2 regions of the Marinobacter sp. EVN1 genome follow, and region 1 is predicted to be linked to the other one. Evidence: riboswitches for the same ligand, from Rfam matches in the RefSeq annotation. Region 1 holds a riboswitch; the other holds the start of a gene.
What was found. Region 1 has a riboswitch for thiamine pyrophosphate ahead of thiB (thiamine ABC transporter substrate binding subunit). Riboswitches for the same ligand answer to the same signal wherever they lie in the genome.
Positions count from the first base shown of each region.

Region 2: linked by a shared signal. The riboswitch ahead of thiC (phosphomethylpyrimidine synthase ThiC) and the one ahead of thiB (thiamine ABC transporter substrate binding subunit) in region 1 are both predicted to bind thiamine pyrophosphate.

Region 1 is NZ_AXCB01000012.1:217,877-233,783, reverse strand. It holds gene Q674_RS26160 (LysE/ArgO family amino acid transporter) at 27-632, opposite strand; gene Q674_RS26155 (LysR family transcriptional regulator ArgP) at 722-1,594, shown strand; gene Q674_RS26150 (cold-shock protein) at 1,841-2,047, shown strand; gene Q674_RS26145 (DUF3581 family protein) at 2,241-2,987, shown strand; gene Q674_RS26140 (putative RNA methyltransferase) at 2,969-3,820, opposite strand; gene Q674_RS26135 (putative bifunctional diguanylate cyclase/phosphodiesterase) at 3,971-5,698, shown strand; tRNA gene Q674_RS26130 (tRNA-Cys) at 5,937-6,010, opposite strand; tRNA gene Q674_RS26125 (tRNA-Gly) at 6,068-6,143, opposite strand; gene Q674_RS26120 (murein L,D-transpeptidase catalytic domain family protein) at 6,272-7,015, opposite strand; TPP riboswitch at 7,176-7,267, shown strand; gene thiB (thiamine ABC transporter substrate binding subunit) at 7,316-8,320, shown strand; gene thiP (thiamine/thiamine pyrophosphate ABC transporter permease) at 8,325-9,992, shown strand; gene Q674_RS26105 (ATP-binding cassette domain-containing protein) at 9,985-10,599, shown strand; gene Q674_RS26100 (MlaE family ABC transporter permease) at 10,636-11,784, shown strand; gene Q674_RS26095 (ABC transporter ATP-binding protein) at 11,788-12,582, shown strand; gene Q674_RS26090 (MlaD family protein) at 12,582-13,520, shown strand; gene Q674_RS26085 (ABC-type transport auxiliary lipoprotein family protein) at 13,517-14,125, shown strand; gene pgsA (CDP-diacylglycerol--glycerol-3-phosphate 3-phosphatidyltransferase) at 14,122-14,676, opposite strand; gene uvrC (excinuclease ABC subunit UvrC) at 14,684-15,907, opposite strand, start outside.
Region 2 is NZ_AXCB01000001.1:72,811-88,717, forward strand. It holds gene Q674_RS21465 (glycosyltransferase family 4 protein) at 1-536, opposite strand, end outside; gene Q674_RS21470 (mitochondrial fission ELM1 family protein) at 533-1,528, opposite strand; gene lpxL (LpxL/LpxP family Kdo(2)-lipid IV(A) lauroyl/palmitoleoyl acyltransferase) at 1,576-2,523, opposite strand; gene waaA (lipid IV(A) 3-deoxy-D-manno-octulosonic acid transferase) at 2,626-3,879, shown strand; gene Q674_RS21485 (TolC family outer membrane protein) at 3,926-5,287, opposite strand; TPP riboswitch at 5,474-5,587, shown strand; gene thiC (phosphomethylpyrimidine synthase ThiC) at 5,669-7,546, shown strand; gene Q674_RS21495 (NUDIX domain-containing protein) at 7,661-8,281, shown strand; gene Q674_RS21500 (DUF1249 domain-containing protein) at 8,278-8,763, shown strand; gene cpdA (3',5'-cyclic-AMP phosphodiesterase) at 8,971-9,777, shown strand; gene Q674_RS21510 (T6SS phospholipase effector Tle1-like catalytic domain-containing protein) at 9,891-11,960, shown strand; gene Q674_RS0120430 (DUF2931 family protein) at 11,976-12,566, shown strand; gene Q674_RS21515 (DUF2931 family protein) at 12,900-13,478, shown strand; gene metE (5-methyltetrahydropteroyltriglutamate--homocysteine S-methyltransferase) at 13,569-15,839, opposite strand.

The DNA of each region.
Region 1 (15,907 bases):
ACGATCTCAGGCGCAAAGAGGATATATTACAGCCCTCCTGCAGCGAGCTGAATAGCAATCGCAGCCATCATCAGGCCGATAACACCGTCAATCACACGCCACGCCGCAGGCCTGGCCAACCAGGGCGCCAGCCGGGAACCGGCCCAGGCCAGCGCGCCGAACCAGAGCACCGACGCGCTGCTGGCACCCGCCACAAACGTGGCCGGATCCGATTGCTGGGCTCCCACTGCTGGAATTAACAGTAACGTATCCAGGTAAACCTGGGGATTCAGCAAGGTGACAGCCAAGGTTGTCAGGATCACGCCTTTGACGGTGCTGCGCCGAGCTTCCCCTGCCGCCAGTGACGCCCTCCCCTTCAGAACCCGATAGAACGCCTGTCCTGCCAGCAAACCGAGGAACCCAACGCCCAGCCATCTGAGCACGTCCAGCGCCTCGGGCATGGCCATCAGTGCCGCACTCACACCAAACATGCCCAGAGTGAACAGCAGGATATCCGAGGTCATACACAAACCGGCCGACCACCAATGGTGTTCGCGACGAATGGCCTGACTGAGAACGTAGGCATTCTGGGCACCAATAGCCACGATGATGCCGCCACACACAACCAGGCCTGTCAGATAACTCTCAAACACCACGGCACTCCTTATGATTAATGGCGAAAGCCTACCCCGTTACCGCTATACTTGAAATTCATCCTGTTAATACCTGATAAGTTTTTCTTATGCTTGACTACAAATTGCTGGAAGCCCTTGCGGCCGTGGTCGACGCCGGCGGTTTTGACAAAGCCGGCGACATGCTGGGCATCAGCCAGTCCGCCATTTCTCAGCGAATTCGTACACTTGAAGTCAGGCTTGGCCAGCCTGTGCTGGTGCGAAGCCAAAACCCAAGAGCAACGCCCGCAGGCCAGAGATTACTCAATCATGTTCATCAGGTGCGCCTGCTGGAACGCGACCTGACCAGTTCCATTCCCTCCCTGGCCGAACCAGCCACTCGATTCCGCGTCGCGCTCAATGCGGACAGCCTCGCAACCTGGTGGGCCTCTGCCGTCGGCGACTTCTGTACCGAAGAGGGAATACTTCTGGACATGGTGGTAGAAGACCAGGACGTCGGATTGCGGCGCATGCGCGAGGGCGATGTAGCCGCCTGCCTTTGCAGCAGCCCTCAGCCGGTTGCCGGCGCCCGGTGCATACCGCTGGGAGTGATGACGTATCAGCCATTGGCCACACCGGACTATAGCCGCCGCTTTTTTCCGGACGGGCTGAACAACGCGAGCCTGCAATCCGCGCCCGCCATTGTGTTTGGGCCCAACGATCAACTCCAGCATCGGTTCCTGGCCCAGGTGGGCTATCAGGGCAAATTTCCGCACCACCTGTGCCCTTCATCCGAGGGCTTCGTAAAGCTTGCGCTGACCGGCATGGGTTATGGAATGATTCCAGAAATTCAGGCCCGGGAGCATATCGAGGCAAATCGACTGGTTAGTATCTCCCCGGGCAGCGGCCTGGAAGTTCCTCTTTACTGGCACTTCTGGCGTCACGGTGGGGAGCTGATGTCCCGGTTAACGCGCAAACTGCAGGATTCGAGCGAGTTGGTTTGAGTGGTTTCCGGTGATCAGGGTATCTGCCTAGAAAAAATAGCTATGCAAACCATCGAGACAGGAGTACAGTGGCCGTCGTTGGAAAGATTTAGCAAAGCATTCATCAATAAGACGCATCCCTGTTGTTATAAGTAGTGTTCGTCCTGTTTTTGATCACGCCAGTTTTTATGTTTCCGCACACCGCTGACCTGCCCTCACAACGAGACCAGGCAGCACATTAAATGATTGAATTCAGGATAGTAAAATATGTCTACTGTTACCGGTACTGTTAAGTTCTTCAACGAATCCAAAGGCTTCGGCTTTATCACTCGTGAAGGCGGCCCGGACGTTTTCGTTCACTACAGCGCCATTCAGGGCGGCGGCTTCAAGACTCTGGCAGAAGGCCAGCAGGTTGAATTCACCGTGACTCAGGGCCAGAAAGGTCCTCAGGCGGAAAACGTAGTTGGTCTGTAAATAACAGCCCAGTACGATCAAAAAGGCAGCTTCGGCTGCCTTTTTTGTTGCCTGAATTTCCGTGTTAGTCCGTATTCATCCTTATTAGTACCATGGTCGGGCTCACCTTGAGCCACGCTAAGGCCTATAATGCCCGCTCGGGTGAATTCACTCCCCAGGCCCTCGAGGCTCAGCAAACCAGAAAAGGCCCACCATGTTTTCTGAACAGTTCTATTCCGTCCAGGACGGACGTATTGTGATTTCCGCACCCCAGGCCAGCTACTTTGCCAAAGAGATCGCCGGGGACTTCAATCCGATCCACGATCCGGACGCCCGTCGTTTTTGCGTGCCCGGCGACCTGCTGTTCACCATTGTGGTGTCCCGTTTCGGGCTCTCAGAAAATATGACCTTCAAGTTCCGTAACCTGCTTGGTGCCGAGGTTCCTCTTGAGTTCCGCGAAAGCGACAATGGCGAAGCCATCCAAGTTGTCGACGAAGCCGGTAAGGTCTACCTGGAAGTTACCCGTAAAGGCGCGGTAACCCGGGATGAAAAAGTGATTGAAGAGTTCAGTCGGTGCTATGTTGCGGCGTCCGGGAAAAACTTTCCGCACACGCTCAAGCCCTTGATGGAATCACACGGGGTGATGTTCAATCCCGACCGGCCAATGGTGATGTATGAGAGCATGAGCCTGGCTCTCACACAGCTGGAGAATCCTCACCCAGACCTCGAACTGAACAACGCGGATCTGGAAGTTGCGGGTAAACGCGGCAACGTAACGCTTGAATACAACCTGCAGTCTTCCGGCAAAACCGTAGGCGAGGTTGCCAAGCGGCTGGTACTGGGCGGCCTTCGGGAGTACTGCCCTGAGGCCATGGCCGGCATCATCAAGGAATTTTACCGGCTCAAGGCGAGAGGCACCCGCTGGGGGATGGAAAGCGCTGATCAGCCGGCAGGATTATAACGCTCAAACGTTTGCAGGCAGACATCCACAGTTACCGATAACGTTTTCAGCGCCGCAGCCCGTGCCCTGCCTTCCGCACTCGCCCGGTAGAGGTGTGGAGTCATTGCCAATAAATCGGCAATGGGCTCGGCGCCTTCGAGATGCACTGTAAAGCGTAAGTCCTGAGTGCCGATTCGCCGAAATCCCTCCGGTACCGGAGCCACTTTACGGGAGTCTGCGCGAACTTCCGGATAGACAATCTCCCGCAATTCCCTCAGATGATCCTGCCCGGCGTCTACCTGTACCAGTCGCCCACCTGGCCTTAAAACCCGCGCAAACTCCGGATACACCGGAAACCCGAAAAGGCAAAGCACATGGTCGACTGAAGCTGGTAACACCGGCAGATTGGCATTGCTGCCAACCACCCAACCTGCGCGTTTTTCCATGCGCGCCGCCGCCAGCACCGCCCACTTGGAAATGTCCAGTCCGAGCAACGATAGTGAGATTTCGCCCTCCTGGGACGCTAGTTGGCGCAAATAATAGCCCTCACCACAGCCGGCATCCAGGCAACTGAGTTCGCTGCCCGTGGCAGCGTCGTTCAGGATTGCCGCCGACACGGCATCCGCAATCGGGCGATAGTATCCCACCTCCAGAAAGCGCTGGCGCGCGGCCACCATGGCTTTGCTGTCACCGGGTTCTTTCGAGCGCTTTTTCTGAACTGGCAGCAAATTTACGTAGCCCTGGCGGGCAATATCGAAGCTATGGCCCTGTGGACAGCGCCAGACTTTGTCTTCCCGCTGCAGCGGATTGCCGTCGAGCGGACAGGCGAGGGATTCAAAGGGAGTGGTGTTCACTGAGCGTCCAAACGTTGGAAATGCCGGCGTATTCTAACAAGGAATATCCCATCAGGCTCGCAAACGGAGGAATGGCTTCCTATTCTTGTTGTGAACGACTGGAAAGCGCATAGATGCGTTCTCACCCAACCGGGAGGAGTCTCGTCCGTCATGGATAAGAAGAAGGACAGATCGTCGTCATCGTCACAATCGGAGCAAAGTGAACAAAAGTTCCATGAGTTGATTGAGAGCCTGCCGATGGTTGCCGTTCAGGGCTACGACCGGAATCGGAGGGTCATCTACTGGAATGAAGCCAGCACAAGACTATACGGGTACTCCAGAAATGAGGCTCAGGGAAAACGGCTGGAGGACCTGATTATTCCGGAAGCCATGCGCGAAGCCGTTATTGAGGCCCACACCAACTGGCTCGATCACAACATCAGCATTCCCGCAGAAGAACTGGCACTGAAACACAAGGATGGCCACCAGGTTCCCGTTTACTCGAGTCATGTCATGATCAAGCAGGATACCGGCGAGTGCGAAATGTTCTGTATCGACATCAGCCTGGAAGAACAAACGCAAGCCAAGGCAGAACTGGTTCGCCGCGCCAGCTTTGATGATCTTACCGGGTTACCCAACCGACGCCTGATGGAGTCTGAACTTGAAAGCCGGCTGGCCGAGGCAGATCGTTGCAATCGGGAAGTTGCGGTGATCTTCATGGATCTGGACAACTTCAAACTGATTAACGATACGCTCGGCCACTATCAGGGCGACACCCTCCTCAAATCGGTTGCTGACACCTTAAAGCAGGAATTACGACACAGCGATCTGCTCTGCCGTTTCGGAGGCGACGAATTCGTTCTGTTGCTGTTCGATTTTCATGGCCCAGAGGGCATCCATGAATTACTTCAACGGCTGGTCAAGGCACTCGAAAGCAAGGTGCAGCTTCACGGTGATTGCTATCAGGTATCGGCGAGTTTTGGCGTCAGCCTGTACCCACACAATGGCGGCACCGCCGCGGAACTCATGGGCAACGCAGACGCGGCCATGTACCGCGCCAAGGAGATCGGAAAGAATACGGTCTGCTTCTACACCTCTGATATCAACGACCGGCTCGTCAAATACCAACAGATTACGGCCCTGCTCCGACAAGCCCTGACGAATGGCGGATTGGAACTTTACTACCAGCCACAGATAGATCTGAGAACTGGCGGGACCACCTCCTGCGAGGCGCTGTTGCGGTGTTTCGACAAGGCATCAAGCCTTGTCTCGCCGGCGACGTTCATCCCTGTTGCCGAAAAATCGGGGCTTATAAACCGTATCGGTGACTGGGTCATCGATGCCGCATGCAAGCAGCTCAATGCCTGGCAGCGAACTGAGTTCGCGGGCGTGCGCATTGACGTCAATCTGTCCGGTCGCCAACTGACCAATCCACACCTGGCTGACCAGATCCTGGAAACCATCAAACACTATGGTTTGAAACCTGAGCAACTCGGGGTAGAACTCACGGAAAACGAGGTGTTTGGGAGCGAAGAAGACCAAACCAGGCAACTGGAGCGCCTCAAGGCTGCCGGGCTCCATATATCCATTGACGACTTCGGCACCGGATACTCTTCCCTGGTTTATCTTCGGAAGCTCCCGGTATGCAGCATCAAGATCGATCGAAGCTTTCTTCACTATGCCATGGAAAACGAAAGCGACATGGCCATCATGAAAGCCATGGTTACGGTCGGCCAGAGTCTCGGCTTGAGCATTCTTGTAGAAGGTGTAGAGACCGAGCAACAGGCAAAGCTGATACGGGATCTCGGATGCGATTTCGCCCAGGGCTTTCTTTACGCCAAACCAATGCCGGCGAAAGCGGCAGAGGCATTTATGAAGCCCCTGGCTTCACGCAGTTAATGAGCAACAAACATAGCCTGGCGTCCTTGAGGTCAGCCCTTTTGAAGGGATAGGTCTAACACCACCGGAGTACTCTCAGGCATACAACGCTCGTTGCAGGTACTGGCATTAATGAGACGGGTTTCGCCCTGCAGGTACTCACCATAGCCCTCATGAATATGCCCGAAGACATGAGCCTTCAGTATCAGCCGAGGACTACTGCCCAAGATCACAAGACTTTGATATAAGGGAGTAAAAATGGAGGCGCGGGTCGGAATCGAACCGGCGTACACGGAGTTGCAGTCCGCTGCATAACCACTCTGCCACCGCGCCGGGGAAGCCTGGATTCTGGCTTTTGCTCTCAGGAGGCATTGAGAGACTTGGAGAAATTGGAGCGGGAAACGAGATTCGAACTCGCGACCCCAACCTTGGCAAGGTTGTGCTCTACCAACTGAGCTATTCCCGCTCTAATGTTTCGGAAGCATTGCCTCATCAACGGCTGCGTATTCTACGGATTCCGCCTTCGCCGTCAACACCTTTTTTTCAACTTTCTGTTTTTACTGACAATCTGAACAAAGTTTAGCCAGCAACGATTCAGGATCGATCCCCGGCCTGCGCTGTTACGTTACGTGCACCCGCCAGCTGCCCGGCGGAATCGCAGTTCAGATAACTGGATGCCTGGAGCCATTCCTGATCGGGATAGTACTTGAATACCAGTTGCCCGCCCTTGAGTTCGTCCACCACGGTTTTGATGATCTGGTTGTCTACCGCCGGGCAGCCATGACTGCGGCCGATTCTGCCGTATTTTGTGACCCAGCTGTCCTGAACGTAGTCGGCACCATGGATGACAATTGCCCGCTGGCGAGCCAGGTCATTGAAGCCCGGCTCCAGTCCGTCAAGGCGCAACGAATAGCCGTGGGAACCCCGATAGGATTCAGCAGCTTTGAACAAGCCGATGCTGGATTGGTAACTGCCCTCGATATTGGAGAAAGCGGTTGCCTCGGCATTACCGGAGTTTTTACCGTGGGCCACCAGATCACGAAGAATCAACTCGCCTTCATTGAGATCAAACAACCACAGCCTTTCTTTGGAAGACGGCAAAGAGAAGTCGATCACCGCCAGCCTCTCTGGCATGGCCGTGCCATTGCTGATGGCACAACGAGTTGCTTTCAATGCGGCTTCGAGAACCTGTGGGCTCAACTTGGGTGCTGCGGAGGCCAGGCGGCCAAACATATCATCATTACCGGATTGGGCGTGGCCTGCCGCCGATAACCCAAGGGAAAAAAGCGCGCCCGCAAACAGGGCGGAAATCTTTCGTAGTTTGTGATGCTTGGGCATCAAGCTTACCTCTCAACTCGAAGCTGTTTAAATCCGTAGAACAAAAAATGCCCCATTCTACCAATAAAAAATGAGACACCCGTCATCGCCGTACAAAAAATAAACAAGCGGTAATCAAACATACGAATTCCGGGGTGTGGCTCGGGCGTGGTAACATTGGCCTAACTCAACGGGGTGCCTGGAAGGGCTGAGACCATACCCGCGGAACCTGACCCGGTTAATACCGGCGTAGGGATTGAGTCACCACCTTTGGTGGTGTTCGCGGCATGGCACCCCCGCTACTGAACAAGGTGCCGCTGTATGTTTTCACGCTTGATTCCTGCGCTTCTCGCCGTGTCGCTGCCTGCGATGGCCGCTGCCGAAGAACCGGCCGTTCTGAATGTGTATACCCATCCATCCTTTGCCGCCGAGTGGGGCCCGGGGCCCGCTGTTAAAGAGGCGTTTGAAGCCCAATGCGGCTGTTCCCTGAATTACACCGTGCTGGACAGTGGCGGCGATATTCTGCAAAGGCTCCGGCTGGAAGGAAGCTCCACCCCGGCAGATGTGGTTCTGGGGCTGGATACCGGCACCATGGAGACCGCACGTCAAACCGGTCTTCTTGGCCGCCACGGCCAATCACTGGAACGCCTGGCACTGCCCGTTAACTGGGACGACGACACTTTCGTGCCCTATGACTGGGGATATTTTGCCTTTGTCTACGATACCGAGCAGCTGCAAGAACCGCCCTCAAGCCTCGAGGAACTGGTGAAAGCGCCAGACGATCTCAAGATCATTATTCAGGATCCGCGCACCAGCACACCGGGGCTCGGCCTGTTGCTCTGGATGCATACCGTCTATGGTGATGAGGCGCCAGCAAAGTGGCAGCAGCTCAGCAACAAGATTCTCGCCACCACTCAGAGCTGGAGTGACGGTTATTTCTCGCTATTCATGAATGGCGAAGCGCCCATGATCCTCTCTTACAGCACCTCGCCTGCCTATCACATGGCTATCGACAAAACTGACCGTTATCAGGCGGCCCGTTTCAATGAAGGGCATTACCTGCAGGTAGAAGTCGCCGCCCTGGTGGAAAGCTCCGATAACAAGACACTTGCCAGAGAGTTTCTGGACTTCATGCTGACCGCGGACTTCCAGCGTCATATTCCACTGAAGAATGTGATGTATCCGGCGGTTGATCTTGGCGATGAATTGCCAGACGTTTTCGACAAGCTGATTACACCATCCGAAGCCCTGTATATAGACCCCGCGAAAGTTGCCACCATTCGCCGACAGTTGGTGAACGACTGGCTTGATGCACTGACCGACTGAAGTGATGCCAACACACGCGAGAGCCGCCCCCTTCAGCCATCCTGGCTGGCAACTCTGGCCCGGCCTTTTACTCGGCACCGGGCTGTTGCTGCTGGTGGCACTCGGCCTTGGGAGCATCCTTCAGGAGGCCGGCGAGCTGGACATGGGGAGTACGCTGGAAAGCTCCTATTTCCAGAATGTGGTCCGCTTTACCCTTTGGCAGGCCTTTTTATCTGTCCTGTTAAGCCTGGCGCTGGCGCTCCCGGTGGCGACTGCCCTCGCCCGCTACACAGGCTTTCCCGGTCGCAAATTGATTCTCCGGCTGATGGAGTTGAGTCTGGTATTACCCACCATCGTGGCAGTCTCCGGCATCATCGCGGTGTTTGGTCGGCAGGGCTGGTTCACCGGCCTACTTAATATCTGGCTTCCTGGAAATGGGTGGAATCTTTATGGGCTGAGCGGCATTCTGCTCGCCCACGCGTTCTTCAATGCGCCATTGGCGGCCCGAATCCTGTTGCAGGCGCTGGATTCCATACCCGCGCCGCGAATGCGAACCGCCTCTCAACTTGGGCTCGGAGGCTGGTGGCTATGGCGTGCGGTGCACTGGCCCGCCATCAAACCGGTACTGCCCGGCGTGGCGGCACTGGTGTTCACGCTCTGCTTCACCAGTTTTGCCATCATCATGACGCTGGGCGGAGGGCCAGGAACAACCACCCTGGAAGTCGCCATCTACCAGGCCCTGCGCTTCGAATTCGATTTCGCCCGTGCCGCACTGTTTGCCATTCTTCAGTTAGCTATTTGCGGCAGCCTCTGGTGGCTGGTTTTCCGGAAGCGTCTGGACACCGCTGTACTGCCAAACCGCCGGTTATCACGCCCGGCCCCCCTGTTTGCACGGCCCTGGCAAGGGTTTTCAGCGGGTCTGCTGTTGCTGATTTTCACGGCCTTTCTGGTCTCGCCACTGCTGGCCATCATCCTGCGCGGTTTGCCGGCGTTATGGCCAATGGCGGATGCTCCTTCTTCTTACCAGCAGCTCTTGCCAGCCACCGCCCGCAGCCTGTTAATTGCGATTCCAGCCGGGCTCGGCTCGGTGCTCGTTGCATTGCTAACTCTGGCAGCCGCCAACCGGGCTCGTCGGCGCTGGCTGGCCATAGTGCCGGCTGTCACCGGCTATCTCCCCTTGATCGTCCCACCTCTGGTACTGGGAACCGGGCTTTTTATTCTGTTAAGGCCGCAATTGGGAAATACCATGCAGGGCTGGTTCCTGGTGGCGCTGATCAACGGGCTGATGGCCGTGCCGTTTGTACTACAGATACTGCGCGGACCTCTCGCAAGCCTGGATGCCGGATCACTCCAACAGGCAGACCAACTGGGCATCCTGGGCTGGTATCGATGGCGATGGCTGTATTGGCCGCATCTGCGCCGCCCAGTTGCTCTAGCCCTGGCGTATGGTGTTGCGTTATCTCTGGGTGACTTTGGGGTTATCGCCCTGTTCGGCAGCCCGGGCAAACCTACCCTCCCGGTTTTGCTTTACCAGCAACTGGGTAGTTACCGATTAGCGGAAGCCGCAGGTACCGGACTCTGGCTGTTGGGGCTACTGGTACTGATTTTTGTGTCGCTCTCCCGTGTTCCCGGCATTAAGTCCAGAACAACTTCCGCTGCAAGCCAACCACTGCCGGAACCTGAACATGCTTGAGATCAAAGATCTGGCCTTCGAGTATGGCCCTGATGGCCATCTCTGGCGCTTTAATTTTGCCGTGCCTGCCGGCGAATGTCTGGCCATCCAGGGCCCCAGCGGTTCCGGCAAATCAACACTGCTCAGTCTGATTGCAGGTTTTCTCCCTCCAGACGAAGGCCGTATTCTCTGGATGGGCAAGCCAATTCATGCGCTAAAGCCCTGGCAACGCCCGGTCACCAGCGTTTTCCAGGAACACAACCTGTTCGAACATCTGGATGTCTTTACCAATATTGGCCTTGGCATTCACCCCGGCCTCAAGTTGGATGAAAGCCAACGCCAAGCCATTGAAGCCGGACTGGAACGCACCGGATTGGCGGGTTTTGGCCCCAGAATGCCTGGCGAGCTTTCCGGTGGCCAGCGCCAGCGCGTTGCCCTGCTGCGTGCCATCCTGCGGCGCCAACCATTGCTGCTGCTGGATGAACCCATGACGGGCCTGGACACCGAGACCCGGAAGATCCTGTACGCCATGCTGCTGGAAGAGAAAGCCCGGGGCATCACCATGCTACTGGCCAGTCACGATGAAGAAGAACGCAGAATACTGGCAGATAGCCACTGGAATCTTTAAGCTTTCAGAGAACTCAAACAGGGACTCCGTGACTCCGTGGCAAATGAACCAGGCCTCTCTCAGCCACTTGGCGCCCACACTCCCGGTAACGCCGAACTCGGTGGTCATACGCTGACGTTCTCCGGCGACTGGATACTACCCCACTATTCGGCCCTGAATCGGCAAACAACTGCCCTGAAACCTCGCGCAGCCGGCTGTAACCCGGATTTTTCCGGCCTGGGCCGACTGGACACCGCCGGCGCCTCGTTGATGGTGAAATTACTGGGCAGCGACGCTCTGATCAGCGCTCTGGAACGAGCCGAATTGCCGGATGAACAGCGTGCCCTGATACAGGCGGTTGCTGAAGCCATGAACCAGCCGTCGGCGGAGGTCGCAACCGTTAACCCGGTCGTGGCGTTCCTGGCAGAAACAGGGAAAAAGATAACCTCCCTGGGGCAGCTTATCTGGTTGTTGGCCGGGTTCATTGGCCAGACGCTGGGCACCCTGTTCTACATTCTGCCCCGGCCTAATCGCTGGCGTATGACCCCCTTTGTAGCGGCACTGCATGACACCGGCCTGAATGCCCTGCCCATTGTTGCCTTGCTCACCTTTCTGGTTGGGGCCGTGGTAGCGTTTCTCGGCGCGACGGTTCTTGAGGACTTTGGTGCGACTATTTACACCGTGGATCTGGTGGCGTTCTCGTTCCTGCGGGAGTTCGGGGTACTTCTGGCAGCCATCCTGCTGGCCGGCCGAACCGCCAGTGCATTCACCGCACAGATTGGCGCCATGAAGGTCAATGAAGAACTCGACGCCATTCGCACCCTGGGGCTCAATCCGGTGGAACTGTTGGTGGTTCCCCGGGTATTGGCGATGATGTTCAGCCTCCCCATTCTCACTTTTATTGGCATGATTTCGGGCATGGTCGGCGGGGCCATGGTCTGCGCTCTGGCACTGGACATTCCACCCAGTCAGTTCATAGCCATTGTCGAACGGGACATTGCCCTGAAGCACTTCCTGGTCGGCCTTGGCAAGGCGCCGGTGTTCGCGTTTCTGATTGCCGTCATCGGTTGCCTGGAAGGCTTCAAAGTCGCAGGCAGCGCACAGTCTGTCGGGGAACACACCACCTCCAGCGTGGTGCAGTCTATCTTTATGGTGATACTGCTGGATTCCGTGGCAGCGCTGTTTTTCATGGAAATGGGTTGGTAAGGCATGGCAGATCATCCGGTCATACAGGTACGCGCACTCGACAACCGGTTCGGCAGCCACATCGTTCATGAGAAACTCGATCTTGATCTGTACCCCAGGGAGATTCTTGGGGTGGTCGGCGGCTCCGGCACCGGCAAATCCGTTCTGTTGCGCAGCATTGTTGGCCTGAACCCGCCATCCGGCGGACATATCACCGTGTTCGGTGAAGATCTTACGGAACTATCCGCCACGGAGCGCTCCCGCAATGAGCAGCGTTTCGGGGTTCTGTTTCAGGGCGGCGCCTTGTTCACCTCGCTGAACCTTGAGCAGAACATCGCGCTGCCGCTGATTGAACATGCCCGGCTGTCGCGGGCCGAGGCGGAAGAACTTGCCCGTATGAAACTGGCCTTGACCGGCCTGCCACCAGAGGCCGCCACGAAGTACCCGGCCGAACTCTCCGGCGGTATGGTCAAGCGGGCGGCACTGGCCAGGGCACTGGCGCTGGACCCGGAAATCCTGTTTCTGGACGAGCCAACCGCCGGTCTGGACCCGATTGGCGCGGCCGCCTTTGACGAACTGATTGTGACCCTTCGCAACGCACTGGGCCTGACGGTGTTTCTTGTTACCCACGATCTGGATACCCTGTACACCACCTGCGACCGTGTCGCGGTTCTGTCTCAACGCAAGGTACTGGTTGCCGATACCCTGGAAAAGGTGGCACAAACCGACGACCGCTGGATCCAGGATTACTTCCATGGCCCCCGTGGCCGCGCGGCGATTACCGCCCACCACAGGCTAACCGAACAGGAGCCCGGTTAATGGAGCCAAAGGCCCATCACGTTATCATCGGATTCTTTACCCTCGCGGCAGTCAGCGCTGCCTTGCTGTTTGCCTTGTGGCTGGGCAAATCGTCTACCGACACCAACTGGGCTTATTACCGAATCGGGTTTGACCACCCCGTTGGCGGGCTGGCCAAGGGTAACCCGGTACTCTACACCGGCGTTCCGGTGGGCGACGTGCTTGATCTTACCCTGGCGCCGGACAACCCTGCCCATGTGCGGGTACTGGTGCGGGTGAACCAGGACATTCCGGTACGGGAGAATACCCGCGCAGGCCTGGTGCTGGCGAACATTACTGGTAGCATGAGCATACAGTTTACCGGAGGCACAACAGACAGCCCCATTCTCGAAGGCCACAAAGACAACCCACCGCTGATTGCCGCCGAGCCTTCCGCCTTCAGTAACCTGCTGACCAACGGCGAAGCCATGCTCGGTAAAGCCGAACAGTTGCTGGAGAGTGCCAACCAGCTGATGTCCGAGAACAACCTGAGCAACATTACCGAAATTCTTGAAAACACCCGCCAGGCCAGTGAATCCCTGTTGGCCAGCCGGGACGAGCTGGAAGCGCTGATGGCCCGGTTCGACGCGGCCGGAATACGCGCCGAAGAAGCTGCTATCAAGGTGTCTGCCGCAGCAGACAGGTCCCGAGAGGTACTGGATGAGCGGGTAGAACCGGTTCTCCTGGCCATGTCCAGGGCGCTGACTACCCTTCAGCCTACTCTGGACCGGCTGGACACCCTGACCAGCGATAATGAACTGGCGCTGGACGCCGGCCTTCAGGGTCTGGGAGAAATTACCCCGGCACTGCGGGAACTGCGCAGCACCTTGCGCAATCTGAACTCGTTTACGCGCAGGCTGGAACAGGACCCCACCGGAACCTTGTGGGGCGGCGCCGGCATCAAGGAGTACGAACAATGAAAGTAGTATTCGCTCTTGCCTTGAGCCTGATTCTGGCCGGCTGCACGGTATTCCCGGTACCCGAATCCCCACGTTTGATGGAGCTGGCACCAGCGAACGACTTGCCAGCATTTGATCAGGCGCTGCCCGCCAGCCTTCGGGTGGATACGCCACTGGCATCTGACCCACTGGACAGCACTCGTATTCTGATCAAACCGTCAGCTTACGAATACCGGGCCCTGGCAGGCGCCCGATGGCGAGAGAGCATTCCCGTGGTCGTTCGCGATCATCTGCTGGAGACTCTCCGGGCAAGCGGCGCGTTCGCAAATGTGATGACCGACACCAGCCCGGCAACGTCGCAGTTAACCCTGGTCTCCGAGCTGACCGGATTTCATGCTGAGAATGATGAAACTGGCACACGGGTGGTGATCAGGCTGCATCAGCAACTCATGGATAATCGCACCAGACGGAGCTTGTGTGTGAGGAGTTATGAAGCCAGTGCGAACGCACAAAGCACCGCGCTGGGGGAGTTGATGGAGGCCTTCAGTAATGCCAGTGCACATTCATCCGTGACCACAGTCACCTGGGCACACCAGTGTATGGCCCAGGAACCTCCGGCCAATTAACCTGCCTCTTTCGGAAACAAGTCAGCCCAGGCGGCACGAAGGTAGAGAATCATGGACCACAGGGTCAGCACTGCTGCGATGTATAGCAGACCGATGGCCACATAAGCCCAGAAATTACCCGGCGGAAACGCCAGCAACCCGACAATGGCCGCCATCTGAGCTGTTGTCTTGATCTTGCCGATATAGGAAACGGCGACACTGGCGCGACTGCCCATTTCGGCCATCCATTCACGCAGCGCGGAGATAACGATTTCACGGCCGATAATCACGGTGGCGGGAATAGTCAGCAGTACCGCCGAATACTCTTCGATCAGGACCGCCAGCGCTACTGCCACCATGAGTTTGTCGGCCACCGGATCGAGGAAGGCTCCGAACGGCGTACTCTGGTTCAGCTTGCGGGCCAGGTAGCCATCCAGCCAGTCCGTCAGGCCTGCCAGTGCAAATATGATGGCGCTGACCAGGTAGCTCCACTGCATGGGCAGGTAAAAGATCACCACAAATACCGGAATCATCACGATACGGGACATGGTCAGTATGTTCGGTAAATTCATGGTGTTCCTATTGGTCATGCAATGCTGCGTAAATGGTCTCTGCCAGTGTTTTGCTGATGCCCTGCACTTTCGCCATTTCATCAACACTGGCTTTTCTGAGTTCCTGGATACCACCGAAATAGCGAATCAGTTCGCGCCGCCGCTTGGGACCAACCCCTTCGATGCCTTCCAGTGTCGACTGGCGCCGCTTTTTATCTCGCCCGGCCCGGTGTCCGGAAATGGCAAAGCGGTGGGATTCGTCCCGGATATGCTGAATCAGGTGCAGCGCCGGAGAATCCGCGGGTACCCTGAAGACGGCCCCTGTTAAAGCATCGATCAGCTGCTCCATCCCTGCTCGCCGGGTCACACCCTTGGCGACACCAATCAGGGGGATGTCTGAAATTCCAAGCTCTTCAAACACTTCGCGGGCAATGTTCAACTGGCCCTTACCGCCGTCGATAAACACCAGATCCGGCCGCTTGCCTTCGCCATTCACCATCCGCCGATAACGGCGAGTGAGCACCTGTCGCATGGCGGCATAGTCATCGCCGGCGGTTATGTCCTGAATGTTATATAGCCGGTAATCACTTTTCAGTGGCCCATTCTCGTCGAAAACCACACAGGATGCGACGGTATTTTCCCCATGACTGTGGCTGATATCGAAGCATTCCATGCGGGAAGGCGTTTCCGTCAGCTCCAACAGGTCGCGCAGGGCCAGCAACCGACGATACACAGTTTCTTTGCTGGCGAGATGTGTCAGCAGGGTTTGCCGGGCATTGGTCATCGCCAGTTCCAGCCAACGCCGGCGCTCGCCGCGTACATTGCCACGGATTCGGGTTTCCCGACGAGCAGCCTCTGACAGGGCCAGGGACAACAATTCCTGCCCTTCTACCGCCACCGGCACGAGGATGTCGCGAGGAATCTCCCGGCGGGTGTCGCCACCGAAATAGTACTGGCCCAGAAACGAGGCCAGCAATTCGCCTTCGGTCTGTTCCAGGGAATAGCGCGGGAAGTAATCCTTGGTACCCAGCACCCGCCCGCCACGAACAATGATGACCACGATGCAGACCACCCCGGCATCCTGGGCAATAGCGATCACATCTGCATCACCGCCCTCTCCGTCTACGGATTGCTGCTCCTGAACATGGCGAAGGTTGTTGATCTGGTCTCTGTACGCCGCAGCTTTCTCGAATTCCAGCTCCCGTGACGCACTCTCCATGGACTGCATCAGATCCTGAATAATCGCCGGGTT
Region 2 (15,907 bases), on a different contig from region 1:
CGGTCCAGCCATTGCTGTGTAAGCTCCCGTTGATGAAAGGCATCCACATCGACCCCCCGCTGGATGACCGTCAGCTTCTCCTCGGGAACCGGGTAATTGTTCATCACGTAATCCCGCACGCACTGGGACACGGCAATGATGTGATCGGCCCGGGTCATGATGGCGCTGTAGGGTGTTACCGAATACATGCCATGGAAGGTGGATACAACAGCGGGGCGCTGCTGCTTCGGAATGCTTTTCAGGGCCAGGAAAATTATCCAGGCGGGCATGCGCGAGCGGACATGAACGATGTCCGGCTTCAGTTCAAGAAGCAGCTTTCGCATCGGCAGGATTTGCCCGAAGGATGCTGGACTCTTCCGGTGAATTGGCATGAAGATATGCGTTGAACCCTGTCCTCGTAATTGCTCCGCCATGGGGCCGCCCTTGGAGACGACAAAGGACTCGTGGCCGCGTTTGACGAGGTCGGCTGCGAACTCGACGGTGCCTCTTTCAACGCCGCCGCTGTACAGCGCCGGAAGTGCCTGGAGAATTCTCAAGGTTGGGCCCCCTTCTGCAGGCGTGGATTGGTTCTGTGGGCCTTTGGCAGTAACCCGCTCTCAAGTACCCACCGGGCTGCACGGTTGGCTTCCCAGAGAGATCGGTCATGATCGGCCCGGCCTGCCATTACGCTGGCGTGGTCCGTCCACTGGGCAACATACCCGCCTTGTATCAATCGCTCCACACCTTCCACAACCCGGCTGCCGGATCTGGCCGGTAGCTCGAAAAGTCCTGTTGGCACGCCGGAGGTTGCCGCTTCACAGACCATGGACATGCTGTCCGGGGTCACCCAGACCGCCCGTGAGGCAGAAAGTTGGTGGCTCAGCCAGTCCTCATGGGTCTGCTCAGGGTGAACAACGGTAATCCGCAGTTCGGCCATTTCGTTAAGGCGTTCCTGCATGGGCTCTGGTGTTCTTCGGGAGGTGCTGATGGTCCAGCGCCAGTCGGGGTACTGACCAATCAGGTGGGATATCTGGCCGAGGACAACATCGTCGTCCCAGTCGAAATGCGGAGATGGCCCGCCAATGAGTAGCAGCGCTTCCCGTTTCTCGGTGATTCTGGCCAGGGGTGTGATGGTATTCAGAACGCCCTCGGTTAACAGAATCCGCGGACCTGACTGCACGCGATCATGGGCCGGAATCAGGGCGCCGCTGACCAGAGATAGTGGGAACGCTGGCTTCATAACGACCAGTGTTCGTGTTCCACGAAGTTTTCGCAGTGAAAGCAGCAGGCGATGCGTGCCAGACCCCGCCGCGATGACAAGATCGGGGCGAGGCAGTGACGCATCCATTTGGGGCGGAGAAGCCAGCAATGCCCGCCACAGCGGTACCTTTATACGTGAGGCCTCAACCCAGTACGTGCTGGCTCCCGCCAGGACACGAAGCCGATTGCCAAGCCCCTTCAGCTGATTCCGGTGGCCCGGCTTGTTGTCGGTGAGAAGCCACACCACGGGTGTGGATGCATCCTGCGTTCTGGGGTCGGGTTTGGCCATGGTGTTCCGGCATGCACTGCCGGCCTCCGCGTTGCCTGAATTCTTCGTTACCGGCGTTTGTAGAATCCCGGGTCGTTCTGATCCGGGCGGGTCTTGAAGCGCCGATGCATCCAGAGATACTGGTCGGGTGCCTTGCGGATTTCCTGCTCGATAATGGCGTTGATTCTGGTGGCATCCTCGAGATCATCCCCGCTTGGAAAGTTCTCCAGGGCAGGGTGGAAATAGATATCGTAGCCCGGGCCATCTTCCCGGCGGAAATGACTGAAGGGGACGACGTTGCACTTACTGCGTTCAGCTATGCGGGAGGTGGCAGTAATAGTGCCGGTTGGAATCCCGAAGAAGGGCGCGAAAACGATGTCTTTTCGGCCGTAATCCTGATCTGTGGCGTACCAGACCGCCCGGTTTTTCTTCAGGCTGCGAAACAGGCCCCGCAGGTCTCTGGCGCCCAGCACGGTGCCATAGCGACGTTCACGTGCTCTCGTCATGACCGCGTTCATCAACGGGTTGTTATGATCCCGCTGCATGACATCTGCTTCGATGAACTGTGTGACCAGGCTGCCACCCAGGTCCAGCGTGCTGTAGTGGCCTCCCAGTAACAATACGCCATGTCCATCTTCAAGCGCCTTCTCGAAATGCTCCAGGCCGTGAACCTTGGTTATCTTTTTGAGTTTTGACGGATCGCGGAACCAGGCCACACAAAGTTCCAGCAAGCCAATCCCATTGGCAATAAACGCATTACGAACCAGCGCGGCCTGTTGCTGCTGGTTCAGCTCCGGAAAACACAGGCGAATGTTCACTTCGGTAATATGACGCCGGCTTTTCGCCAGCCGCCAGGCCAGCAGGCCAGTAATCTTGCCCAGCCACCATTGCAGGCGCAGGGGCAGCTGGGCCACCAGCCACATCGCCGCTATGCCAAGCCAGGTTGGCCACCACCGAGGATGGCGGTAGGCTGAATAGTCTGTGTTTCGCGGTAGTTTGCGGTACTTCTTCTTCAAAATCGTGAATCCTGCATCGACAAACGGTTTTCCGGGGGGCAAGATGCCCGTCCAAATAAAAATTGGCCCTATGATAACGCACTGTTTTGCCGGGAGTCCTGCGTGTTCCAGTTTATCTATTCCCAGCTGATTCGCCTTGCGCTGCCGTTCATACTCATCCGGCTGTGGTGGCAAGGGCGAAAAGCGCCGGCGCTGCGGCGGGACTGGCAGCATCGCCTGGGTTGGGTGCCCGAAATCTCTGGCCCGGTTATCTGGGTGCACGCGGTATCGGTCGGTGAAACCATTGCCGCTGGGCCCCTGGTTCGGCGCCTGCTTGCCAGAAATCTGGGCGCCACCATCCTGATGACGGCCATGACCGATACCGGGTTGGCCCAGGCCCGCAAGATGTTCGGTGACAGGGTAACCTATGCGTATGCCCCATACGATACACCTGGCGCCATCCGTCGTTTTCTGGATCGCATCAATCCCAGGATTCTCGTTATTCTCGAAACAGAAATCTGGCCCAATATGATCCGCCAGTGCCGTCGACGGAGGGTTCCGGTATTCCTGATAAACGCGCGATTATCCGAGCGTTCCGCCCGGGGTTACGAGCGGGTTAAAGGGCTGGCTGCGCCCATCATGAAAAGTATTTCCTGGGTTGCTGCGCAGGCCGACCGGGATGCCGACCGGTTTCGGCGCATTGGTGTTGCCGCCTCCCACGTTGAAGTCACGGGCAGTGTTAAGTTTGATGTCGACATACCTGATGAGGTGCGTGCGTCGTCTCGCGCTCTGCGTGTGGAACTGGGGGTTCGCCCGGTCTGGATTGCCGGCAGCACGCATTCCGGAGAAGACCAGCAGTTGCTCGATGCTCATCGGGGAATACTTCAGCATCATCCTGATGCGCTGCTGATCATTGTGCCAAGGCATCCGGATCGCTTTGACTCCGTTGCTGAGCTGGCGGAGAGGGAGGGATTCTCGGTTGCCCGACGCTCCCGCAGTGATGACCCTGCCCGGGCCCAGGTTTACCTGGGTGACACCATGGGCGAGCTGATGATGCTCTACGGTGCCAGCGATATCGCCTTTGTCGGAGGTTCATTGATTGAACGGGGGGGGCATAATCCGCTGGAGCCGGCAGCCTGGGGTATACCGGTTTTTTCAGGTCCTTATGTGTTCAACTTTGAAACCATATATGAGCACTTGCTGGGGGACAGCGGTGTTCAGGTGGTAGACGGGGCAGAAGCCCTGGCCAGGGCGATCAGCAAGCTGATGGCTGACAGAGAAGAATGCCGGGCATACGGAGAGCGCGCCTTGAGCGTCGTTCAGAAAAACCGCGGTGCCCTTGATAAGGTAGTCGAAGGGATTATTGAGCGTCTTTAGCCCCGGGCATCTCAGGTGAGCTCCCCGGGGCCAGCCTTTGCAAGGATTACTGGGTGGGATCGTCCAGTGTCCGGTCTTCTTCTGCCATGGCTTCTATGCCGCGGGCACCTTCACTCAGCCAGTTGTTCAGATCCACCAGATCCTGGGGGCTCAGGGTGCCAGCGGCCTGTTTCAGTTGCAGGGTGTTGATCACGTAGTCATACCGCGAATTGGCGTAATCCCTCAGGGCAACGTAGTAAGCCCGCTCCGCATCCAGCACTTCCACGATGTTGCGGGTGCCAACGTCATAACCGGCCCGGGTGGCATCCAGGGCGCTTCGGCGTGAGATGATGGTCTGCTCCAGTGCCGATGCCGTTTCCACGTTGTTGTTCACCGTGAGGAACAGGCTGCGGGTGTTTACCTGTACATCACGCCGGACGGTGTTCAGGTCCTGCTCTGCGGCGGTGACCAGAGAGCGTTGCTGGCGCACGCCGGCTTGGGTGCCGCCACCCATGTACAAGGGCACATTCAGCTCAAGACCAATAACGCCTTGGGTGCCTTCCTGCTGCGTGTTTTGGGCACCGTTCAGCTCGGACTCGCCGTAGGAGGCCACCAGATCCAGGGTTGGCAAATGGCCGGATTTGGCCACCTTCAGATTGGCTTCGCTGGCATTTAATTGCGATAGAGCGGCCTGGATAGACCAGTTCTGGTTCAGGGCGGTCGTTTCCCAGGCATTCGGATTCATGGGCTCCGGGCGACCGAGCGGGAAATTCTCGCGCAGGTTTTCCAGATCTTCTGCATATTCGCCGGTCAGTCGCGCCAGCTGCTCGCGGGCGACATTCAGCTGGTTTTCTGCGGCGATGCGCTGGCTCTTGCTGTCGTCATAGCTGGCGCGGGCCTCGTACACTTCGGTGATCGCGATCAGGCCGACATCGAAACGTTCCTGAGCCTGTTCGTACTGGCGCTGGATGGCCGCTTCAGTCGCGCGGGCTGTTGCAACGGTATCCTGAGCGCGCAGGACATTAAAATAGGCGGTTGCAACATCCAGAATCAGTTGTTGCTGGGCCAGGTTGTACTGGGCTTGGGCTGCTTCGGTCTGGAACTGGCTGGCATCGTAACGGAACCAGTTGTCGGCGCGGAAAACCGGTTGCGACAGTTGAACTCCGTAGTTGAATGACTTGTAGCTGTCTCCCGGGCCGTTCTCAGCGTCGAAATCTGTGTGGTTGGCCTCGGCAAACGCACCAACCTGTGGTAACAGGGTGCTCTTGCTCACATCGCTGGCCGCTTGCTGGGCCTGAAACTGTGCCAGCGCAGAGGCGATGCCGGAGTCGTATGACAGTGCCTGCTCATAAGCCTCCACAAGATCCAGAGAGAAAGCGGGCTGGGCGGCCAGCAGGGTGATCAAACCTGGAAGTAAACGTTTCTTCATTATTGCTCCTGAAAACTATCTCCGGGCATCCGTGATCTGGACACAGGTATCGGCAGGTCAACGTACAGAGCGCGGGTTTACCCCGACTGTGACCCAAAGGTATTGGTGGCCCATTATGGACAATAATCGTTCCCGTCTCTACACTTGAAAAGCTCACTCATTTTGTGAGCAAAACAGATTATTTATCGCGTCTTGACGGGGTGCTGAATCGCCTTAAACCGGTGATCGGCTGAGATTGCAACGCAGAACCCGCGACCTGATCCGGATAATACCGGCGTAGGGATTAAGACCGCACGAATCATGCCAGAAGTAGGTTTCGGAATATCTTCGGCATACTCCGTCATACGCGACCCGACCACCTGAGCAAAACGGGAGCAGACGATGACGGACATCCCATCCTACCTGAGCGATTCCGCACAAGTAGACTCCGCAGCAATCAAACCATTACCAAGCTCACGAAAAATATACGTGCAGGGTAGCCGAGCCGATCTGCGCGTGCCTATGCGGGAAATTACTGTGGGTGACACCCCCACCGAAATGGGCGGGGAAAAGAATCCGCCAGTGGTGGTGTACGACACCTCCGGGCCCTATTCAGACCCGGAAGCCAGCATCGATCTGCGCAAGGGGCTGCCGCCGGTGCGCGCTGCATGGATTGCCGAACGCGGCGATGTCGAACAACTGGAAGGGTATACCTCTGAGTTTACCCGCCGGCGTATGAAAGATCCGACTCTGGATCCGCTCCGGTTTATGGATGAGCGCAAACCCCTGCGAGCCAAACCCGGTAACAATGTGTCCCAGATGCATTACGCCCGGCAGGGCATTGTCACGCCGGAAATGGAATACATTGCCATCCGGGAGAACATGAAGCTGGAGGAAGCCCGAGAAAATGGATTGCTGGCCGAGCAGCACCCCGGCCAGTCATTCGGCGCCAACCTGCCGAAAGAAATTACCCCGGAGTTCGTCCGCGACGAAGTGGCCCGTGGCCGCGCCATCATTCCAGCCAATATCAACCACCCGGAAATCGAACCGATGATCATCGGCCGCAACTTCCTGGTGAAGATCAACGGCAACATCGGCAACTCGGCAGTGACCTCCTCCATTGAAGAGGAAGTGGAAAAGCTTACCTGGGGCATTCGCTGGGGAGCGGATACCATCATGGATCTGTCCACCGGCAAGAACATTCACGAAACCCGGGAATGGATCATTCGCAACTCCCCGGTTCCCATCGGCACCGTGCCCATCTACCAGGCCCTGGAAAAAGTCGGCGGCGTGGCCGAAGACCTGACCTGGGAAATCTTCCGCGACACCTTGATTGAACAGGCGGAGCAGGGCGTGGATTACTTCACCATCCATGCCGGCGTACGCCTGCACCACGTACCACTGACCGCCAAACGCACCACCGGCATCGTGTCCCGAGGTGGCTCCATCATGGCCAAGTGGTGCCTGGCTCACCACAAGGAAAGCTTCCTGTACGAGCACTTTGAAGACATCTGCGAAATCATGAAGGCCTATGATGTCTCCTTCAGTCTTGGTGATGGCTTGCGCCCGGGCTCTATTGCCGATGCCAATGATGCTGCCCAGTTTGGTGAACTGGAAACCCTCGGAGAACTCACCAAAATTGCCTGGAAGCACGACGTCCAGTGCATGATCGAAGGCCCCGGCCATGTGCCGATGCAGTTGATCAAGGAGAACATGGACAAACAGCTGGAATGCTGTGACGAAGCGCCGTTCTATACGCTCGGGCCTCTGATCACCGATATTGCCCCGGGCTATGATCACATCACCTCTGGCATTGGGGCCGCCATGATCGGTTGGTACGGTTGTGCCATGCTTTGCTATGTCACGCCCAAGGAACACCTTGGACTGCCCAACAAGGACGACGTGAAAACCGGCATCATCACCTACAAGATTGCCGCCCATGCTGCAGATCTCGCAAAGGGGCACCCGGGTGCCCAGATTCGTGATAATGCGCTTTCCAAAGCACGATTCGAGTTCCGCTGGGAAGACCAGTTCAACCTGGGGCTGGATCCGGATACGGCCCGCGCCTACCACGACGAAACCCTGCCCAAGGAATCGGCCAAAGTGGCGCATTTCTGCTCCATGTGCGGCCCCAAGTTCTGTTCCATGAAAATCTCCCAGGAGGTCCGGGATTACGCGGCAGAGCAAGGTATCGACGAAGTATCGGCGATTGATGCCGGTATGCAGGCGAAATCGCGGGAGTTCGTGGAATCAGGCAGCAAGATCTACGACAAGGTCTGACCCGCCGCTACATGCTTCCATCATAGCGTGAATCCGAGCCTGGCGGGGTGTTAACTTGCACCCCGCCGTGGCTCCGGCTATCGTTCAAGGCCGAATGCGCAACCGGAAGCAGTAATGCCAAAACCATTCCAGTTCAACGCCAGCGACGTCAAAGTCGAAAAACGCGAAACCGTGTTCCAGGGTTTCTTCCGCATGGACAAACTCTGGCTGACGCATCCGCGCTTCGATGGCCGCGACATGCCCGTATTTACCCGGGAACTGTTCATCCGCGGTGATGCCACCTGCGTGCTGCCATATGATCCGGGGCGCGACGAGGTTGTGCTTCTGGAGCAGTTTCGTTTGGGGGCGCTCGGCCGTAATCAGTCTCCCTGGCTGTTGGAGCTTGTTGCGGGCATGAATGAGGATGGCGAGAGCCCGGAAGAGGTGGCCCAGCGAGAAGGTCAGGAAGAGGCGGGGCTCAGTTTCAGTCGCCTGGATAAGATCTGCGATTACCTGGTGTCCCCAGGCGGTACCACGGAAATGATTCACCTGTATTGCGGTCAGATCAGCACCGTCGGGGCCGGGGGTGTTTTCGGTATGGAGCATGAGCACGAGGACATTCTCAGCCACGTGGTTTCGGCTGATGAGTGTTTTGCCATGATTGCCGATGGCCGCATCAATAACGCCGCCGCGATTATTGCCATCCAGTGGCTGCAACTGAACAGGGAGCGATTGCGGCGGGAGTGGCAAGCATGACGGAGTGGGTAAAACGGCCCAAGCAGTATGTGCCGGATCTGCGCCAGTTGGGAGCGCTGTGCGACGGCAATTATCAGCGCCTGCACAAGCTGCGCCAGCTTGAGGCTGACGGCAAGCCCGTATGCGAGTTCGAACTGCACCGGGAGAATCAGTACCTGGGCCGAGTACGGATTGAAGTGCTGCAGACGGCCAGATTCACCGAAACCCTGTTGCTGGAACAAGTTCACAATAGTGGTCGGTGGCTGAATAACCCCCGTATGACCGTTCGCGTATACCACGACGCCCTGATGGCCGAAGTGATCAGCTGCTACCGGCAGCGACAGATTGCGCCAGTGAATGACTATCCGAACCGGTTTATGCACCACCCGGACGAAAAGGTTCAGGTGAATGGTTTCCTGGCCGACTGGCTGGACTACTGCCTGCGCTTCGGGCACCTGCCGATGGAACACGCAGCCTGGTCGGCGGGCGAAGGCATCGATTGAAAGTCATCTCTGAACGGTTTCTCAGTTCGTCGAAAGTCTATAAAGCCGGTTGTCGGACCTGTGGCAGGGTTGTCAAAAACTGCAAAATTTAGGGTGTCGCTGGTCAGAATGTGATCCATCTTCCATTCGCGAGCAATCAATCTGAACTCAGCCATCGTACACTTGTCTGTATAATCAACTGCTTGCAGAAAAAAGAACAGGCCTGGCATGAGCAAACCCACAACGGCGCGCCCACTCAACGTGTTGCAGCTTACCGATCCGCACCTGATGGCGTCTGCGGGCGGCGCTTTGCTGGGGGTCAACACCCGTGACAGCCTGGCGGCGGTGATTGACGAAGTGCTTCGCAATCATGGCCAGCCCGACCTGATTCTCGCCACCGGAGATCTCACCCAGGATGCATCGCCGGAGGCGTACCGGTATTTCGGTGAACAACTGCAGGCCTTTGATTGCCCCTCGCTCTGGATTGCCGGTAATCACGACGATTCCGCGCTGCTGTCTTCGATTGCGGCGGAGTCCGGCTCTGATCAGAAACAATGGATCCAGGGCGGCTGGCAGTTTGTCATGCTCGATTCCTCGGTACACGGCAAAGTGTTTGGTGAGCTCTCGGCCGATGAATTGAGTTTTCTTGACAGGGCTTTGTCCGAAAGGCCAGAGCTGCCTGCTATGGTCTGCCTGCATCATCACCCGGTTGATATCGGCTCTGACTGGATGGAAAAGATCGGCCTGAAAAACCGGGATGCCTTCTGGCAGGTGATTGACCGGCATCCGCAGGTTCGTGTGGTGCTATGGGGTCATATCCATCAAGAGCTTGAACAGCAGCGCAACGGTGCTTGCCTGCTGGCTACACCCTCCACTTGCATCCAGTTTGCCACAGGATCCAGCGACTTTGCCGTGGAGCCTTTGGCCCCCGGCTATCGCTGGCTGGAACTTGACCCCTCGGGATGCTTCAAGACGGAAGTCCGCCGAGCGGACAGTTTCGAGTTTGACCTGGATGAGAAGAGTACCGGGTACTGATTCGGGCCTGGCTGAAGGCAGTTCACGGTTTGCGTTGACGACTTTGATATTATGACAATCCTGTGAAGGGGATTTCGCAGGGATGATCAGCACCCGTCAACGGATGACACACAATGAAAATCATACAACCTCAGGATCTGCAGGCTGCAGATCTGCCAGGGCTGGAATCGCCCTTCTTTGCCTTGGAAAAAGCCCGCAGTTTTATTCAGAACGACCCTAACCTGAACCTTGAACGCCTGCTTGGACGGCCGGTAACTTACGGTCTGGGAGCGCGGGCGTTCAAGGAACAGCGCAATACCCATATTGAAAATGTCCTTCGAGAAATACGGGATGGGCGACTTTTTCTGGTTTTTGAAAGTATTGATGGCGAACCATCCTCACCCGTCGTGCGTTGGCGTGAGGGTGAGAGCGGCGAGAGCCTTTGGCAAGTGACAGAGGCCGGAGTCGATCCCGAAATCATCGCCGGAGTAAAAGCTCTGAATCAGCACGGTATTACCCCGGGAGATTTGCGAGTTCAGGGCAGTATGGGCGTGGGAAGCCTGCCTTCAGGCTATTTCGCGATGGAGTATCGCCTTAAACAGCGCGAACAGGCTTCGCGGCAAGACGTTCAATCCGGCGGCTCACCCAGCTCATTCTCGAATAACGTTTTGCCTGTCTCTGTACTGACCAAGACGACCGAATCTTCCTCCACCGAAGCACCTCCGGAAATCCATCTCGAAATCGGCATCTTCACTGATGGCACCCTCAACAATGCTGAAAACTCCAGGGAACTGGAGGAGCGCGCGGCAACCGAGTGCGTTGAGGCCTTTGAGCGCGGCGATATGTCCCTGGAGGAGTGCGAGTATCGATTGTCTCTGGCAATGGGTGGGAGTTATGGCAATGCGCCGAGTAATGTGGCGAAACTACGAGATTTATACGGAACTTCCGTGAAAGCTCGCCACAACGGAAGTCATCACAGGTTTTGGGTCTACACGCCAGGGATAGGGACCAAAACGGGGCAGGCTGATTCATTGGTGGGATCCGTCTCGGGTATGGGCGAGACGGGAATCGTTAGTCAGACTGAGCGGGCATGCAAAGAAATCGCGTTGCAGATCGGATCAAGAGAACTGGGCAGCACTATCACATCAGTCACTTTTGATTTGTTTGGATTTAGTCGTGGTGCTGCCGCCGCGCGGCATATGGCGTATGAGATAACTCGTGGAGCTGGAGGTGCGCTCGGCCGAGCGTTTATAAAAGAGCGCCTAGCTTGGCCAGAAAGTATTTCTATACGCTTTGTTGGTTTGTTCGATACTGTCGCAGCAGTTATTAATCCTGCGGCATTGGATTTTCGGCCTGATAACGAACGAAATGCTCCAGTGAATGTTTACCTGGACCCATCGCATGTTCAACAAGCGGTGCATCTGGTGGCTGCAGATGAATACCGAGAAAACTTTGCTTTAAATAGTCTGAGAGATAAAGACGGAGCCTTGCCTGCAAACTTCAGGGAAATCAGTTTGCCTGGCGCGCACTCGGACATCGGTGGTGGATATCCAGATAGTCAGCGTGAAGATGTGCTAATCAGTCCCTTCCACTTGATTCCATCTGAGCGGAACCGATGGCCGGAACAAACTATGGAGTGGGACAGCCTTGAGGCATTGATGGCGAATAAACGGTCTGAAGGATGGGTGGGGCGTTACAGTCTGCCCGTGTCAAAATCGGACGAGCATGCTCCTTCACCTCGAAGTCTGAAAGACGATGGCCCGGCAGAAATCAGCGTCTATAAGGAAATATCTTCTCATCCAGCGCCTGACGGTCGAGTTGAGCTTGCCCTGCGGATGGTTCGACAGATACTTGGAGGGTACTCCAGAGTTCCCTTGCAAATAATGCATGGGCTCGCGTTGAAGGCTGGGGCGCCATTTCTCGATCTCGATAGCAGCGAAGAAACACGAGTGCCAAGGGAGCTGCTGCCTATTGCGGAAGATATGTTAGAGCAAATTGCTGCCGGTGCTGAGAAGGTCTCCCTAGCACCTGATCAACGGGATTTGATCCGGCAACGGTATACTCACTATTCTGCCCACTATAACCCGCTCAAAACCGGACTGTTTGGGGCGACAGCAACATTGCGCTTCGGACGAAATTTTAGTCCCAATGCTCCAGAGGCATCTGGCCAACGCACAATCTATCCGAATCGTCGAGAGGTTTAAATCATGGAACCATGGATGAGAATAATCGCCATTGTATTCAGTCTCGCGCTCGCCGGGTGTGCCTCTTCCATAGAGGAAAATCAGCAGTGGAGTATCCGTGGTGCAGCACCAGACCGTTATGATATGTGGTTGATAAATGCACATCTTGAGAAGCCGGGCGTACGGAGTTGGCGAGCACCCCTCGGTGGGCAGATAGGTTGTTGTTGGAGTGGTGCTGGCGGCCCAGTGGGCTCAGGTGGGGAGATGAATCCCTTCCCCAGTCTGATCGCCCTTCATTGGTTTTCATTTGCAGAGCAAAAATTCTATTTCTCGTTGATTCGTGTCCCGGAAGGCCTGCAGGACAGGATGCGTAAGCCAGCCGCACACTCATATCCGGACGGAACAACCGGCATGAGGCCTCGGAGCTCGCTGGTATTGGGCCTGGCCCCCGGCGGCCAGGTCGTAATGTGGATGATGAGCCAGCGAAGTAACGCGGTGGAGGTGATGCGTGTATCTGCTACTGAGGTTGAGGGTGACCCCGACGATTTTGCCAGTGCCACAGCCTCTTATCTGGAAGAGCATGGCGATTACCTGGAAGAACATGGCCTGCAGCTCGATAAGTGGTAGATTCGGTGTGCCGCTTCCATAGACTGGTCTAATGTCTGGCTGAATCTCTAACTTGTCAGTGCATAAGTGGAACATGCCCCATCGGGCTGCGAGTACGGGTGAAGAAACAATCCTTGATCAGGTTATCGCCGGTTCCGACAGCCCTTCGTTGAGCGACGATCAGCAAGCCCATATTCGTGATCGGTTTATTCACTACTCGGCGAACTATGATGCCCTTTGAACAATGATGAACGGCCTTGTAGCGACTTTTCGTCTCGGGCGACACTTTAGCCCAAATGCGTCGGCAGAGTCTGGAAAGCGAACCATTCATCCCAACAATTGAGGAATTCAGTGATGTGCAGATTGCTAGGGGCTGCACTAATTCTCGCTCTCGGCTTTGCTATTGCTGGCTGCTCCACATGGATGAAAGATGAGCCCCCTCTATACGTTGGTGTCTCAGCACCTGAGGAATATGAGATGTGGGTGGTGCATCTGCAATTGGAAAAACCTGGTGCAAGGAGCTGGTGGTTCCCTGTTGGTTCAGTTTCTTGTTGCTGGATTGGGGAATTCGGTCCCCGCCGAGTTGGCGGTGGCGAAATGTCTCCCTTCCCCAGTCTGATCGCCCTTCATTGGTTTTCATTTGCAGAGCAAAAATTCTATTTCTCGTTGATTCGTGTCCCGGAAAGCCTGCAGGACAGGATGCGTAAGCCAGCCGAACACTCATATCCGGACGGAACAACCGGCATGAGGCCTCGGAGCTCGCTGGTATTGGGTCTGGCCCCTGGCGGCCAGGTCGTAATGTGGATGATGAGCCAGCGAAGTAATGCGGTGGAGGCGATGCGTGTATCAGCCACTGAGGTTGATGGCGACCCCAACGACTTTGCCAGTGCCACAGCATCTTATCTGGAGGAGCATGGCAGCTACCTAAAATAGCATGGCCTGCAGCTCGATAAGTGGTAGCCGCACTGCTAAATCCGCGGGTGCGTTTTCTTGGGCGTACCCACAGATTGCGGCTTGTAAAACCTAGTTCCTCAGTTCCCGTGCTGCCGCCACCATGGTTTCCAGTGCCGGCGTCACTTCTTCCCACTTCCGGGTTTTCAGGCCGCAGTCCGGGTTAATCCACAGCCGTTCTGCGGGGATACGTTCAGCCGCCAGAGTCATCAGGTTGATGATGTGCTCCTTGTCCGGAATGTTGGGCGAATGAATGTCGTATACGCCCGGACCAATGTCGTTGGGGTATTCAAAGCTCCGGAAAGCATCCAGCAGTTCCATGTCTGACCGCGACGTCTCGATGGTGATGACATCGGCATCCATCCGCGCAATGGCTTCGATGATGTCGTTGAACTCCGAGTAGCACATATGGGTATGGATCTGGGTGCTGTCATCCACTCCGTTGGCGGCGATGCGGAAGCTGTTAATTGCCCACTCCAGATATGTTGCCCAGTCGGACTGTCTCAGTGGCAGGCCTTCGCGCAGAGCGGCTTCGTCGATCTGGATGATGTTCACGCCGGCTTTTTCCAGATCCTGAACCTCCTCGCGAATCGCCAGGGCCAGTTGCAGGCAGGAATCCTTGCGAGGCTGATCATCCCGTACGAAAGACCAGTTCAGAATCGTCACCGGGCCGGTCAGCATCCCTTTCACCGGTTTGTCGGTCAGCGACTGGGCATAACGGATCCATTCCACGGTCATGGCCTGGGGGCGGCGGATATCGCCAAACAGAATTGGCGGTTTCACGCAGCGCGAGCCGTAAGACTGAACCCAGCCGAAGCGCGTGAAGGCATAGCCGTCCAGTTGCTCGCCAAAGTATTCCACCATGTCGTTACGTTCCGGTTCGCCGTGTACCAGAACATCCAGTCCGAGCTTTTCCTGCGCTTCCACGCAGCGAACAATTTCTGCTCGCATTTGTTCGATGTAAGCCTGTTCGCTCAGCTCGCCCTTACGGAATTGCAGTCGGGCCTGTCGAATCTCGCGGGTTTGTGGGAAAGATCCGATGGTCGTGGTCGGGAAGGCGGGCAGATTTAGTCTCTCCCGCTGGCGGGCGATTCGCTGAGGGTAGGGGCTCTGGCGATTGCCAAGCTCAGGTGTAACCGAAGCAACGGCCTTTCGAACCTCCGGATTGGTCACGCGATGGGAGTTTCGGCGGCTATCGATGGCCAATTGGTTGTCTGCCAGCTCGGCGCGCACACTGCTGCGGCCCTCGTTCAGTGCTCTGGCGAGAATCTGCAGTTCGTCGAGTTTCTGTACAGCAAATGCCAGCCAGTTGCGGATGTCGCTATCAAGCTCCTGTTCCCGGGAGAGGTCGACAGGGACATGCAGAAGCGAACAGGACGGTGCCAGCCACAGACGTTGGCCCAGTTTTTCGTTCAGGGGCTCCAACCAGCCCAGGGTGCTGTTCAGATCCGATTTCCAGATGTTGCGACCGTTGACCACACCGAGAGAAAGCACCTTGTGACTCGGCAGCCAGTCTGCCACGCGACTGACTTCGGCCGGCGCGCTGATGGCATCGATGTGCAGGCCTGCAACGGGCAATTCGCACGCCAGTTGAAGATTGTCCCGAAGCTCGCCGAAATAGGTGGCCAATAGCAGTTTGGGGCGGTTCGCTTTGAGCTGGTGGTAAGCCAGATTGAAGGCATAACGCCAGTTGGCATCAAGATCTGTGACCAGGGCCGGTTCGTCAAGCTGAACCCATTCCGCACCGGCATCCGCCAGAGCTTCCAGGAGTTGCGAATACACCGGCAGCAGGCGCTCCAGCAAATCCAGTCGATTACTAGCATCCGAGGTTTTGCCCAGCCAGAGATAGGTCACCGGGCCAATAATCACGGGTTTGGCGTTGAGTCCCTGTTTCCGGGCTTCGGACAGTTGGGTTAACAGTCGTTCCGGATTGAGTTCAAAGTGAGTGTCAGTCGTCAGCTCTGGCACGATGTAGTGATAGTTGGTGTCAAACCACTTGGTCATCTCGCCAGCGGCGGTGTCGCAGCAGGGGCTATCATTGGCACCCCGGCCACGTGCGGCACGGAAGTAAGCGTCCAGCTCCGAGCCTTCTTTGCCGGCGGCCCGGATCGGGAGGTTTCCCAGAGTGACGGACATATCCAGCACCTGGTCGTAAAGGGAAAAATCTCCCACCGGCACGTAATCGAGCCCGGCCTGTTGCTGCCAGTGGCGCCGGCGCAGATCGGCCGCCGTAATGGCCAGTTCCTGTTCGGTTTGCCGGCCGCCCCAATAGTCTTCCAGCGCGAATTTCAGTTCGCGCTGGCCACCGATACGGGGAAAGCCAAGGTTATGTGTGGTTGCCATGATCGAGTCCTTGAATCTTGTGCGTTGAATGAGGTCTCAAGGTTAAGCGGGCTTTTACATGAATAAAA